Regions from separate parts of the Rhizobium sp. AAP116 genome, predicted to be linked through region 2. Evidence: riboswitches for the same ligand, from Rfam matches in the RefSeq annotation. Region 2 holds a riboswitch; the other holds the start of a gene.

Region 1 (6,989 bases), on a different contig from region 2:
GTTTCCAGATAAAGCATCTCGCCGCGCACACCGCGCAATCCGTCGATCTCACCGATCGCCTGTGGTCCCCGGCAATCCACGACGCTCGCATAGCCTCCCGCATCACCGGCCTCTTCCCCGAAGCGGAATGAGACACCGAGCTTCCGCGCCGCCTGATGAAGACCCCGCAAGGCCTGGCGGGGATCGAGATGGGCCTCCTCCGAAAAGAAGAGGCCGCTGCCGAAACGCCCGGCGAGATCCGGCTCAAGGTCTGCGATCTCCTGCTCGCCCAGCCAGCGATGGCCGCGCGTGCGGGTCGCAAAGCGCTTGAGGTCGGCGAGATCGCGCGGATTGGCCAGCACCAGCGTGCCCTGGCGCTGGACGAGACCGGGCACGGCCTCGTCCCACCAGTCGGCGGCGGAAAGGCCTGATGTCAGCACGATCTCTTCCGCCGCCTCCCGCTCGCAATAGGGGGCGAGCATGCCGCCCGCCCAATGTGAGGCGCCAAGCCCGATATCGGCCCGGCGCTCCACGACCTCGACAGGGACACCCCTTCGGCCCAGTTCAACCGCGGTGGCAAGCCCGGCCACGCCCGCCCCCTTCACCAGAACGGTCATGACCGTTCCCCCGCCTCAAGCGCTTCGATCTCGTCCGACGTCATGTAGAGATCGCCGCCGGCGCGGTATTTCTCCGCCATGGCGGTCAGGCCCTCCTTCTGAGCCTCGGCGCGGATGTCATGCGAGATGCGCATCGAGCAGAATTTCGGTCCGCACATCGAGCAGAAATGCGCGACCTTGTGGGCCTCTTTCGGCAGGGTTTCGTCATGCATGGAGCGCGCGGTTTCCGGATCGAGCGACAGGTTGAACTGGTCTTCCCAGCGGAATTCGAAGCGGGCGCGGGAAAGCGCATCGTCGCGTAGCTGCGCTGCCGGATGGCCCTTGGCGAGATCGGCAGCGTGTGCCGCGATCTTGTAGGTGATGACACCCACCTTGACGTCGTCGCGGTCGGGCAGGCCCAGATGCTCCTTCGGCGTGACATAGCAGAGCATCGCCGTGCCGAACCAGCCGATCATCGCTGCCCCGATGCCGGAGGTGATGTGGTCGTAGCCGGGTGCAATATCGGTCGTCAGCGGCCCCAGCGTATAGAAGGGGGCCTCGCCGCAGGTCTTCAGCTGCTTGTCCATGTTCTCCTTGATCTTGTGCATGGGAACATGGCCGGGGCCCTCGATCATCACCTGGCAATCCTTAGCCCAGGCGATCTGCGTCAGCTCACCCAGCGTTTCGAGTTCGGCAAACTGGGCGGCATCATTGGCATCGGCAATCGAGCCCGGACGCAAGCCATCGCCCAGCGAAAAGGAGACATCGTAAGCGCGGCAGATGTCGCAGATTTCCTCGAAATGCTCGTAGAGGAAGCTTTCCTTGTGATGATGCAGACACCACTTGGCCATGATCGAACCACCGCGTGAAACGATGCCGGTGACGCGGTTGACGGTCAGCGGGATGTAATGCAGCCGCACGCCAGCATGGATGGTAAAATAGTCGACGCCCTGCTCGGCCTGTTCGATCAGCGTGTCGCGATAGACCTCCCAGGTCAGATCCTCGGCAATGCCGCCGACCTTCTCCAGCGCCTGGTAGAGCGGCACGGTGCCGATCGGAACAGGCGAATTGCGCAGGATCCAGTCGCGGATGTTGTGAATGTTGCGCCCGGTCGAGAGATCCATGACCGTGTCGGCTCCCCAGCGGATCGCCCAGACCATCTTCTCGACTTCCTCGGCCATGGAAGAGGTGACGGCCGAGTTGCCTATATTGGCGTTGATCTTCACCAGGAAATTCCGGCCGATGATCATCGGTTCGAGTTCGGGATGGTTGATGTTGGCGGGGATGATGGCCCTCCCTGAGGCGATCTCCTGGCGGACGAATTCCGGCGTGACGTGATCCGGGATAGCGGCGCCGAAGCTTTCACCGTCACGGACAAGCGCTTCCTTCGCTGCCTTGCGGCCGAGGTTTTCTCGGATCGCGACAAATTCCATTTCCGGCGTGATGATGCCGGCGCGGGCATAGGCGAGCTGTGTGACGGCCTTGCCGCCCGTTGCGCGAAGGGGTTGATGTTTCACGGGAAACACCGGGGTCATCTTGTCGGCAGAGACGAAGCCGTTGTCTTCGGGCTTGATCGCGCGGCCGTCATAGGCCTCGACATCGCCGCGTATCTGGACCCAGGCTGTCCGGTGCCGCGTGAGGCCTTGATCGATTGCGATAGTGGCTTGCGGATCGGTGTAGGGTCCCGATGCGTCATAGACATTCACAGGCGGTTCGCCGGAGGTTGGGTGCAGGGTGATCTGGCGCAGGGGTACGCGAATGTCCGGATGGATGTCTCCGGGCAGAAAGATCTTGGTCGAGGCGGGAAGCGGACCGGTGGTGACGTCGGGCCTGTCGAAATGCGGGGCAATGTTCATCATGGAGCTCCAAGTGTTGAGGTTGGAGACCCAGTCATGTCAGCCGGAATGATGGAAAGACGCCACGGGATTCGGATTCCGAATCGTCGTTTTTGCAGCGCTCGCACCGTCCCTACGCCAGTATGAACTGGATCAGGTTCAACGGGTCATCGCGCTGCTTGTCCCTTGCGGTTTGGCGTAGCGAAATCTCAGCCCCTTGTCGGGACACCCCTGGTGAATGCATTAAGTCTGGCCAAAAGCGTTAGCCGTGTCAACGCGGCTCTTGTCTCTTGGGGATCTTGGCCCTCAAGCGTTTGTGAGAGGCACCTCGAACTGCTGGCCGGGTCGCAATCCCTTGAAGCGCTCATTGCTAATGCCGGCCGCAGACATGGCTACGCCGAGTGCCTTCGGCGGATCGTCGATGCCTTCATTGGTCAGCTGGAACGTGCCGAAATGGTGGCCTATGCCGAAGGCCGCGCCGCTCAAGCGGAAGCCTTCGATCGCTTCTTCCGGGTTCTGGTGCTGCGCCTTCATGAACCAGCGCGGCTCGTAGGCGCCGATCGGCATGATGGCGATCCTGATGTCGCCATGCTTTGCCTTGATCTCGCGATAGTGCTTTCCTTCGGCATAGCCGGTATCGCCGATGTGATAGATCTTGCCGCCTGGCGTCTCGATGACGAAGGCTGCCCAGAGCGCCATGCGCCGGTCGCCCATACCGCGCGCCGACCAGTGATGGCAGGGCTCGCAATGGATGGCCACACCCTTACCGATCTCGACCCGGTCACCCCAATCCATGACATCAGCCACCATGCCCGGCATGTCGTCGCGCATGATGGTGTCGTTGCCGAGGGTGGTGACGATGCGCGGATTGTCCCGTCTGAAGAGGCGCCTCAGCGTTGCAGTGTCGAGATGGTCGTAGTGATTGTGGGTGACGATCACGATGTCGATCTTTGGCAAGTCGTCGAAGGTGACGCCCGGCGGATTGTTGCGCTTCGGTCCGGCAAAGGAGACGGGGCTTGCGCGTTCCGACCAGACCGGATCGGTCAGGATGTTCAGGCCGGCCGTTTGGATGAGAAGCGTCGCGTGGCCGACCATGGTGACGACGAGCCGTCTGTCTTCGACACGGGATTCCGGCTTCGCCGTTACGACATCGGCAGCCTGGGCCGGTCTTGGCCACTCGATCTTGCCGCCGCCGAACTGCCAGCGGAGCAGATCGGAGAAGCCACGTGGCTCTTCGCCGCCCGGGTTGAAGAACACCTTGCCGTCGAAATGGTCGGAGATCGGACCGGAATAATAGCGGTTGCCCGCATGGGCCTCGCGCAAGCCGAGACCTCCGAGTGTTGCGGCAACGAGGCCGAAGCCCGACCATTTGAGAAAGCTGCGTCTGTTCATGGCTTACCCATATGTGGTTTTGTCAATTCTACGGCAATAGGCCCGCCACAGATTGCTGGATGCAGCGGATCTCCCGAAAAATCGGGGCTTTGCTTGACTTCCCGACCGTTTTCCTGTTTATCCGCCACAATCTGCGAAGAGACGAGCACTCCGAGCCGCCGACCGGGACCCGAACAGGTATAAAGAGATCCCGGAGGTCAACACCCGACAGCGCGTTGCGCCCTCGGGTGCTTTTTGGCTTTGCGTCTTGTTTTCCGCGCGGAGAAGACCGAGGTTTGGGGTTCCCCGAACCATGCAAGGAAGAGCCGATGTTTGAGAACCTCCAGGACCGTCTTGGCTCCATTCTGAATGGACTGACCGGCCGTGGCGCACTGTCCGAGGCGGATGTCTCGGCTGCTCTGCGCGAGGTCCGTCGTGCCCTTCTTGAGGCCGATGTTGCTCTCGAGGTGGTCCGCACCTTCACCGACAAGGTTCGTGAAAAGGCTGTTGGCGCCTCGGTCCTGAAGTCGATCAAGCCCGGGCAGATGGTCGTCAAGATCGTCCATGACGAGCTGGTCGAGATGCTTGGCACCGAAGGTGTGTCGATCGACCTCAATGCCGCAGCTCCCGTTGTCATCATGATGGTCGGTCTGCAGGGCTCGGGTAAGACGACGACATCGGGCAAGATCGCCAAGCGGCTGACGGATCGTGACAAGAAGAAGGTCCTGATGGCCTCGCTCGACACGCGTCGTCCGGCCGCCCAGGAACAGCTGCGTCAGCTCGGCGTGCAGACCGGCATCGATACCCTGCCTGTTATCGCCGGCCAGTCGCCGACCGATATCGCGAGCCGCGCCGTCCAGGCCGCGAAGCTCGGCGGCCATGACGTGGTCATCCTCGACACCGCCGGCCGTACGCATATCGACGAGCCGCTGATGATGGAAATGGCCGAGATCAAGTCTCGCGCCAAGCCGCATGAAATCCTGCTGGTCGCAGACTCGCTGACCGGTCAGGACGCCGTCAATCTCGCCCGCAATTTTGATGAACGCGTCGGGATCACCGGCCTCGTTCTGACCCGCATGGACGGCGATGGCCGCGGCGGTGCGGCGCTCTCGATGCGCGCCGTCACCGGCAAGCCGATCAAGCTGATCGGTGTCGGCGAGAAGATGACGGAGCTCGACGAGTTCCATCCCCGCCGTATCGCCGACCGCATCCTTGGCATGGGCGACATCGTCTCGCTGGTCGAGAAGGCTGCCGAGAACATCGACGCGGACAAAGCCCGCGCCATGGCCGAGAAAATGGCCAAGGGCAAGTTCGACCTCAACGACCTCGCCGAGCAGATCAAGCAGATGCAGGCCATGGGCGGCATGGGCGGGATCATGGGCATGATGCCGGGCATGGCCGGCATGAAGGACAAGATCTCGGCCGCCGGCCTCGATGACAAGGTCTTCAAGCGCCAGCTCGCCATCATCTCCTCGATGACCAAGGCTGAGCGCGCCAATCCCGACGTTCTGAAACATTCCCGGAAGAAGCGCATCGCGGCCGGTTCCGGCACGGACGCCTCCGACATCAACAAGCTCTTGAAGATGCATCGCCAGATGGCCGACATGATGAAAGCCATGGGCGGCAAAAAGGGCGGCGGCATGATGAAGCAGATGATGGGCGGCCTCGCTTCGAAGATGGGCCTCGGCGGCATGGGTGGCGGCATGGGCATGCCGGATCTGTCGAAGATGGATCCGAAGCAGCTCGAGGCGCTTGCCAAGCAGGCGGAAGCGGCCGGCATGAAGCCTGGCAGCTTGCCAGGTCTGGGTGCTGGTGGCCTGCCGGGTCTTGGTGGTCCGAAGCTTCCCGGCCTCGGTGGTGGCGGTTTCCCGGGCCTTCCAGGCCTGCCGAAGAAGAAGTGAGAGGGCGCCGATGATTGATCCGTCCGTCAAGGAACAGCTTTCCGGCTATCGCCAGTCGATCGACAATATCGATGCGGCGCTGGTCCACATGCTGGCGGAACGCTTCCGCTGCACCAAGGCCGTCGGCGTGCTGAAGGCCACACACGAATTGCCGCCCGCCGATCCGGCGCGCGAGGAATACCAGATTACCCGCCTGCGCCGTCTGGCTCAGGATGCCAATCTGGACCCGGATTTCGCCGAGAAGTTCCTGAACTTCATCATCAAGGAAGTCATCCGGCATCATGAAGCCATTGCCGCCGAACATGGCGGTGCAACCGAAAAGACCGCCTGACGGCGGCCTCAACAAGAACAGGGTTTGCTGCGGCGACCTGAACTAAACCTCAAGGAGTATTCACATGTCCCTCAAGATTCGTCTCGCCCGCGGTGGTTCCAAGAAGCGCCCGTATTACCAGATCGTCGTTGCCGACGCCCGCGCACCGCGCGACGGCCGCTTCCTCGACAAGGTCGGTTCCTGGAATCCGATGCTCGGCAAGGACAACGAAAAGCGCGTCGAGCTGGACGCAGACGCCATCAAGGCCTGGGTTGCCAAGGGCGCCCAGCCGACCGACCGCGTTCTGCGCTTCATGGCTGAAGCCGGTCTCGCCGAGCGCGCGACCCGCAGCAACCCGGACAAGGCAAAGCCGGGCAAGAAGGCTCAGGAGCGCGCTGCCGAGCGTGCCCAGAAGGCTGCTGACGCTGCTGCTGCCGCTTCGGAAGCTGCTGCAGAATAATCGGCATAAAGCCGTTTCCAGCGGGCGGTGGGTCATCCCACCGCCCGTTTTTGCGTTTTCTTTCCGGTCGCTTCCGCCTGATACCAAGTGTCAATGATAGGAACCGATAGGATGGCTTATTGTGGGTTTCTGGCTAGGCGCGGCGCGCCGGGCGATGCTGTCGCATCGGTCAAGCGGCGCAACAACGCCAGAGGCCCACAATAAGCCACCTTTGGTCGGCTTCCCGCCCGTTCTGGCGTCGTCGAGTTCCTTGACCGATGCGCCAGCATCGCTCTTCGGACCTCTCCTAGCCAGAAAGGGCGGTCGAGCCGATCCTATGGGTTCCTATCATCGACACTTGGTATAAAAGGAATGTCGAACCGAGGTGTGTGCAGGACCGTTCCCACTCATGAGCAAGCTTGAAAATCCGATACTGATGGCCGTGATCGGTGCCGCCCAGGGGCTCCGGGGCGAGGTGCGGGTCAAGACCTTCACCGAGGATCCGCTCGGTCTCGGTGACTATGGCGTCCTCTATGCGGCTGACGGGCGAAAATTCGA
Region 2 (6,989 bases):
GCCAAGCGCAAATGGGTCAGCGTCGAACCAGACAGCGAGCTCGGCGAAGCCGACCTTATGGAGTATCTCACCCGCTCCTATCGCACGGTCAGTGCGTCGCTGACCCGCAAGCTGCGCGCCGAACTCGGCATCGTCGAGTAAAGCTGTGATCAGACCGCAGCCATCGCCGGCTGACGGATCTGCTCGACCCGTGTGCGCTCGACGTCAGGCTTGAACTCGGCGGCATCCAGACCGTTTTCGCTGAGGATCACGGCACTGCCTGCGGGAATTTCCACCCAGGTATCCGTCTCGTCGTTCAGCGGCTCCGACACGAGACAGAAGCTGCCCTTCGGCCCCATGGGCGCTGCAAACAACGTTGGAGCATATTCGTCCGTCGAGTAGCGCACGGCATAGAGCGTCTTGCCATCGGAAAAGGCAGCCGTCATGCGGATGCGGGCGGTGCCGGTCAGATGCAAGCTGATCTGCTCGACGAAGCCGACGGCCTCGCTCATGGCCGCGATAGGGCGCTCACGCAATCCGAACTGAAGGGCCAGCAGGAAGAGCAGTTCGCTGTCGGTCGTGCCAACACGGGCATGGAAATGCTCATCGTCCAGCATGCCTTCCATCGGCCGGCGGATGCGATCGAAATTGTCGATCTGGCCGTTGTGCATGAAGGACCAGTTCCCCTGGACGAAGGGATGGCAGTTGTCGCGGCGGGTGGCGCCATGGGTTGCAGCGCGGACATGCGCGAGAAACAGCGGCGAGCGAATCTGGCTTGCGAGGCTCTTCAGATTGCAGTCGGACCAGGCCGGCAGCACATCCCGGAAGCGGCCCGGCTCGGGGCGGTCACCATACCAGGCGAGACCGAAGCCATCGCCGTTGGTGGCGGTCTTGGCGCGGGTTGCGCAATGCGATTGCTCGATAAGGGAATGCGCAGGCGAGGTCACCAGCTCCTCGAGGAAGATCGGAACACCACGGTAAGCTGCCCAACGACACATATGAATTCTGCCCCAGGTCCATCGACCGACTGCGAATCTTCGGTAGTCTTCGCCCGATAGACTAATGATTTGCAAACATCGCATCCTTCATGACAAAATTTTGTCGGGCAGTGCAACATTCTTCCTGCTGTCGACTGGCACAAAAGTGAACACTGCGTTTTGCCCGGCGGGCCTGCGTGCCATGGTTCTCTCGCCTATATTGCTTCCCAAGCAACGAGCCCGTTCCCCGAGGAGGTCCGCCAATGTCCATTCGCCCTGTCAAGCATGAGAGCCGCGCCACGCCGACCATGGAAGGCGCCGGCGTCAAGCTGCACCGCGTCTTCGGCTTCGGCGATCCCTCGATGACCGACCCCTTCCTGATGATGGACGACTTCCGCAACGACGAGCCGATGGACTACGTCCGCGGGTTCCCCTGGCATCCGCATCGCGGCATCGAGACGATCACCTATGTGCTGGCCGGCACCGTCGAGCATGGCGACAGCCTGGGCAACCAGGGGATGCTGGGCGCAGGCGACCTGCAATGGATGACGGCGGGCAGCGGGATCCTGCATCAGGAAATGCCGAAGGGCGATTTCGCCGGCCGCATGCACGGCTTCCAGCTCTGGGCCAACCTGCCATCGTCGCTTAAGATGACGAAGCCACGCTACCAGGACATCAAGTCGCCTGAGATCCCTGTGGTCATCGATGATGACGGCACGTCGGTTCGCGTCATCTGTGGCGACTTCTGGGGCAAGAGCGGCCCGGTCGACGGCATCGCTGCCGAGCCCGTCTATCTCGATATCTCGGTGCCGCCGGGCAAGCGCAAGACTTTCCCGGTCGATACCTATCGCTCGGCATTCGCCTATATTTTTGCAGGCTCCGGCTCGTTCCGGGACGCGTCCAAGCCCTTCGGCGTCAAGGTCGAGAAGGAATATATGGGCGAAGAGCTGAACATCCGCGACCTCTCTGGCAACCGGACGCTTGTCGTTTTCGACACCGGCGACGAGATCACCGTTCAGGCCGGCGATCAGGGCATCCGCTTCCTGCTGGTCACCGGCAAGCCGATCAAGGAGCCAGTCGCCTGGCATGGTCCGATCGTCATGAACACGCGGGAAGAACTGATGCAGGCGATGAAGGAGCTGCAGAACGGAACCTTTATCAAGGCCGATCATTAACCCCACGCAGTCAAGTTCACTTCAACCCGGCGTCTCCAGCGCCGGGTTTTCTTTTTTGTCTGCATACACCGCCTCAGAGATCAAGTCTGTGCAGGCGCCGGCCAGAGCGCGTGGAAATGATGCACCGGCCCATGTCCTGAACCAACGGTCAGCGCATCGGAACGCCGAACAGCCTCCGCCAGCCAGGCCTTGGCAACACGCACGGCCTCCTGTGGCTCCAGCCCCTTTGCCAATTCGGCAGCGAGCGCGCTCGACAGAGAACAGCCAGTGCCATGCGTATTGCGCGTTAGGATCCGTTCCGCCTCGAACCAGGTCACCTGGCCATCCGCAACCAGCACATCCGGGCTTTCCGGACCTGCCAGATGGCCACCCTTGAGCAGCACAGCCCGGGGTCCGAGTGCTGTCAGCCTGATGGCCTGGGATTCCATGATGCGGCGGTCGAAAGCCTCGGGATCACCGAGCAGGGCTGCAGCCTCCGGCAGGTTCGGCGTCAGGAGCGTCGCGAGCGGCAACAAGTCCTCCGTCAAGGCCGCGACCGCATCCGGATCAAGCAGCGATGCGCCGCCCTTAGCGATCATGACGGGATCGAGAACAACAGGGATGCCGCGATAGGCTTTCAGCGCTTCGGCGACGGCCGAGGCAATGCCAACATTGGCGATCATGCCGATCTTCACCGCATCGACCCTGACATCGGCAAAAACCATGCGGATCTGCTCGGCGACAAAACCGGGATCGAGCGGCACGACGGCCGAGACGCCCGTCGTGTTCTGCGCCGTCAGCGCCGTGATAGCAGCCATTCCGTAGCAACCGCGGGCCGAAAAGGCCTTGAGATCGGCCTGGATGCCCGCCCCACCGGAAGGGTCGGAGCCGGCGATGGTCAGCACGTTGCGGATGATGGATGATCTCATGTCTGCGTCTCCCAAGGCGGCGGAGACGCAGCGGGCACAGCGCGGATATATCTGGCGCGACACCCGAGCGACTCCCTCCGCCAGCATGATCTGGTTCAGGTTCAAAGGGTGCTTCTCAGCCCGGCTTGCGCCAGACGCCCCTGTCTCTCAGGCGCCAGACTATGCGACAGCATCGTTCCTGTCACCTGGGTCTCTCGTCATTCCCATTCAGCGTTTGCAGCCGACGAGCAGAGCCGCTAGGGAGGCCGGGATATCCAACCGACCCGAGGAGATTGCCTTGCATCACGCGCCAGACCGCCTTTTCGACCGCTCCTATGATGGCTTTCTCTTCGACATGGACGGAACGCTGCTCAATTCGATCGCCGCTGCCGAGCGCGTCTGGAGCCTCTGGGCACTGAAGCACGGTCTGGATCTCGAAACCTTCCTGCCGACCATGCATGGCAAGCGCGGGATCGACACCATCAGCGCCCTGAACCTGCCCGGCATCGATGTGGTGAAGGAAGCGCTCGAGGTGGAGCGCGGCGAGATCGAGGATCTCGACGGTATCATGCCGATCCCCGGCGCCATCGACTTTCTGAAAAGCTTGCCCGCCGAACGCTGGGCGATCGTGACCTCGGCTCCATCAGCCCTTGCCCGCGCCCGTATCGGGGCTGCCGGCCTGCCACAGCCGCTGCAGATCGTGACGGCGGAAGACGTGAAGATCGGCAAGCCTGATCCGGCCGGCTACCGGCTCGGTGCAGAGCGGCTCGGTGTCGCTGCATCGCGCTGCCTGGTGTTTGAGGATGTGCTGGCCGGCGTCAGAGCCGGAGAAGCGGCAGGGGCAGATGTCGCCGTGATCACGGCGACGCACGCGCATCCGCTGGAGACGTCCCATCCGACGATTGCGAGTTATGAGCAGCTGAGGGTGGAATTCGACGCATCCCAGAGACTGCGGATCAAGGCGGCAGAATAAGCCGACCCGGCGGCGACGGCACGACCGTCACCGCCCGCGACCAAATTCACGCCGCCTTGGCGACGTGATACTCCTTGATGGCGACCATCTTGATCGCGGGGTAACGTTCGGACTCGTAGCGCAGCGAGAACTGGTCCTGCGCCATGAAGACCGGGTCGCCGTCGAGATCCCGGCAGATGTCGCCACGGCGCTGGGTCATGAACTTTTCCAGATCGTCCTTGTTCTCGGCCGAGATCCAGCGGCAGACGGAGAAGCGCGACATTTCGAAGGACACCGGCAGACCGTATTCGCCCTGCAGTCGCTCCTTCAGGACGTCGAGCTGCAGTGCACCGACGACGCCGACGATGGCCGGCGAGCCGTCTTCAGGCGAGAAGAGCTGCACGACGCCCTCTTCCGCCATCTGCTGCAGGGCTTCCTTCAGCTTCTTCGCCTTCATCGCATCTTCGAGCCGCACACGGCGCAGGATTTCCGGCGAGAAGTTCGGCACGCCCTGGAAGACGAGGTTTTCGCCTTCGGTCAGCGTGTCGCCAATGCGGAGCGTCCCGTGGTTCGGGATGCCGACGACGTCACCGGCATAGGCCGTATCCGCCAGCTGACGCTGCGAGGCGAAGAAGAACTGCGGCGCCGTCAGGCCCATCTGCTTGCCGGTGCGGGCCAGGCGCGCCTTCATGCCGCGCTCGAGCTTGCCGGAGCAGATGCGGGCAAAAGCGATGCGGTCGCGGTGGTTCGGGTCCATGTTGGCCTGGATCTTGAAGACGAAGGCGGTCATTTTATCTTCGGCGGCATGCACCGTGCGGGTGTCAGCCACCTGGTCGCGCGGCGGGGGCGCATAGGCACCCAGCGCATTAATGAGGTCGCGGACACCGAAGTTGCGCAGTGCAGAGCCGAAGAAGACAGGCGTCATGTGGCCTTCGAGGAAGCTCTGGCGATCGAAGGGCCGGCAGGCTTCGCGGGCGAGTTCGAGCTCGTCGATGAAGGTCTGGCGCTCGTTTTCGGGCAGGTTCTCCGCCACGCTCTGCGGACCGTTGACCTTGAGCGGCTCGACCTGGGCATCGCCGCCCCGATAGGTGTTGTTGGCCAGATTATAGGAGCCGCAGAAGGTCTTGGAACGGCCGACGGGCCAGGTGATCGGTGCCGTGTCCAGCGCCAGCTTCTCTTCGACCTCGTCGAGGATCTCGAAGGGGTCGCGGCTTTCGCGGTCCATCTTGTTGATGAAGGTGATGATCGGAATGTCGCGCATGCGGCAGACCTCGAACAGCTTCAAGGTCCGCGGCTCGATACCCTTGGCGGCGTCGATGACCATGACGGCGGCGTCGACTGCCGTCAGCGTGCGATAGGTGTCGTCGGCGAAGTCTTCGTGGCCAGGCGTATCGAGAATGTTGAAGACATGGCCTTCATATTCGAAGGTCATGACCGAGGTCACGACCGAAATGCCGCGCTCGCGTTCGATCTTCATCCAGTCCGACCGGGTCTGGATGCGATCCTTCTTCGCCTTGACTTCACCGGCAAGCTGAATGGCGCCGCCGAACAACAGCAGCTTTTCGGTCAGCGTCGTCTTACCCGCATCCGGGTGCGCGATAATAGCAAAGGTGCGGCGGCGGGAGACCGCCTCGGCGAGCGTTTCAGCCATATCTCAGGAGTCCTTCTGGTCGGGCGGTTATCTAGCGTTTCGACGGCCAATATGCAATTGAGCGCGACAAACAAAGGAATCTCGCCATGGCTGCCATCCGCACCGACATCCTCGGCCCCGTGCTCAACCTCAAGCGTCTGCCGCATGGGCAAGGGCTTGATCTGCCCGCCTATGAAACGGCAGGAGCGGCGGGAATGGATCTGAGGGCAGCGGTGTCCGATGGAGAGCCGCTGACGCTTGCCCCGGGCGCGCGGGCGCTGGTGCCCACCGGCTTCATCATGGAAATCCCTGAAGGTTTCGAAGCCCAGGTCCGCCCACGCTCGGGTCTGGCCTTCAAGAACGGCGTGACATGCCTCAACACACCCGGCACCATCGACAGCGACTATCGCGGCGAGGTGAAGGTGCTGCTGATCAATCTCGGCCAGGAGAATTTCGTCATCACCCGCGGCATGCGGATCGCCCAGATGGTTATCGCACCGGTGACGCAGGTGCGCGTGACCGAAGTGACCGAGACGAGCGACACGGCGCGCGGTGCCGGCGGGTTCGGATCGACGGGGGTGTAGGAATCCAATGCTGGAAACGCTGACGCTCAGGGAAGGCTATTTCGAAGATCCGAACGCCTTCCGAGCGCTCGCGGACCTGCTGCAGGACGTGTTCGGCATTGACATCGGGCTGCAGAGCCGCTTCGGCGGGCCAGATCCGTCCTCGATGCCCTTTGGCTATTTCGACGGCGCTGGCCGTTGCGTTGCCAATTTCTCAGTGTTTTCCATACCGCTTTTCATAAAAGGGCGTGTCGTCAAGGCGGCTGGGTTTCAATCGGGTGCCGTTCGCCCTGCGTTTCGTGGACAAGGGCTCTATCGCGATCTGATGCAGCGCGCCTTTGCCTGGGTAGACAAACAGGGTTTCGAGGCCGGCTTTCTTCTAACCGACAAGCCGGAACTCTATCACGACTATGGTTTTCGAGTTGTGCCGCAATGCTGCTTCTGCGGCGAGGTCACACAAACGGTGCCTGCGGACGCCGAGGCGCGGGAAATCGACTTGGAAAACCAGGACGATGTTGCGCTTGTCTTGAGGATCCTCGCCGATCGGGAGCCTGTCTCTCGTCAGCTTTCCGTTGTGCGCCAGTCCGAAATGTTTCTGCTCAATGCCGCGCTCGATCCGCAGATCAGGCTGAGTTACCTGCCCAGCTTCAACACCATCCTTGCCTGGAAGCTCCGTCGCGGCACATTGCAAATGCTCGATATCGCCGCCCGCCAGATACCGTCGATGTCAGAGATCCGCGGCGCATTGAGTGTTCCGCACGACCGCATCGAGGTATTCTTCCCGACAGACCGTCTCGAATGGAGCGGGAACGCCAGAGTGTACGAC

What was found. A riboswitch is a leader RNA that binds a small molecule or an ion and turns the genes downstream of it on or off. The one in region 2 is predicted to bind thiamine pyrophosphate.
Region 1: it holds a riboswitch for thiamine pyrophosphate, as region 2 does, so the genes downstream of both, thiC (phosphomethylpyrimidine synthase ThiC) here and thiD (bifunctional hydroxymethylpyrimidine kinase/phosphomethylpyrimidine kinase) in region 2, are expected to answer to the same signal.

The regions. Positions count from the first base shown of each region.
Region 1 is NZ_LJIB01000020.1:123,465-130,453, forward strand. It holds gene thiO (glycine oxidase ThiO) at 1-596, opposite strand, end outside; gene thiC (phosphomethylpyrimidine synthase ThiC) at 593-2,431, opposite strand; TPP riboswitch at 2,523-2,653, opposite strand; gene IP85_RS12805 (MBL fold metallo-hydrolase) at 2,717-3,802, opposite strand; gene ffh (signal recognition particle protein) at 4,111-5,682, shown strand; gene IP85_RS12815 (chorismate mutase) at 5,693-6,013, shown strand; gene rpsP (30S ribosomal protein S16) at 6,078-6,452, shown strand; gene rimM (ribosome maturation factor RimM) at 6,841-6,989, shown strand, end outside.
Region 2 is NZ_LJIB01000033.1:17,304-24,292, forward strand. It holds gene IP85_RS18830 (MmcQ/YjbR family DNA-binding protein) at 1-141, shown strand, start outside; gene IP85_RS18835 (class II glutamine amidotransferase) at 150-977, opposite strand; gene IP85_RS18840 (pirin family protein) at 1,220-2,131, shown strand; gene thiD (bifunctional hydroxymethylpyrimidine kinase/phosphomethylpyrimidine kinase) at 2,212-3,027, opposite strand; TPP riboswitch at 3,095-3,191, opposite strand; gene IP85_RS18850 (HAD-IA family hydrolase) at 3,317-3,991, shown strand; gene IP85_RS18855 (peptide chain release factor 3) at 4,038-5,621, opposite strand; gene dut (dUTP diphosphatase) at 5,708-6,184, shown strand; gene IP85_RS18865 (GNAT family N-acetyltransferase) at 6,192-6,989, shown strand, end outside.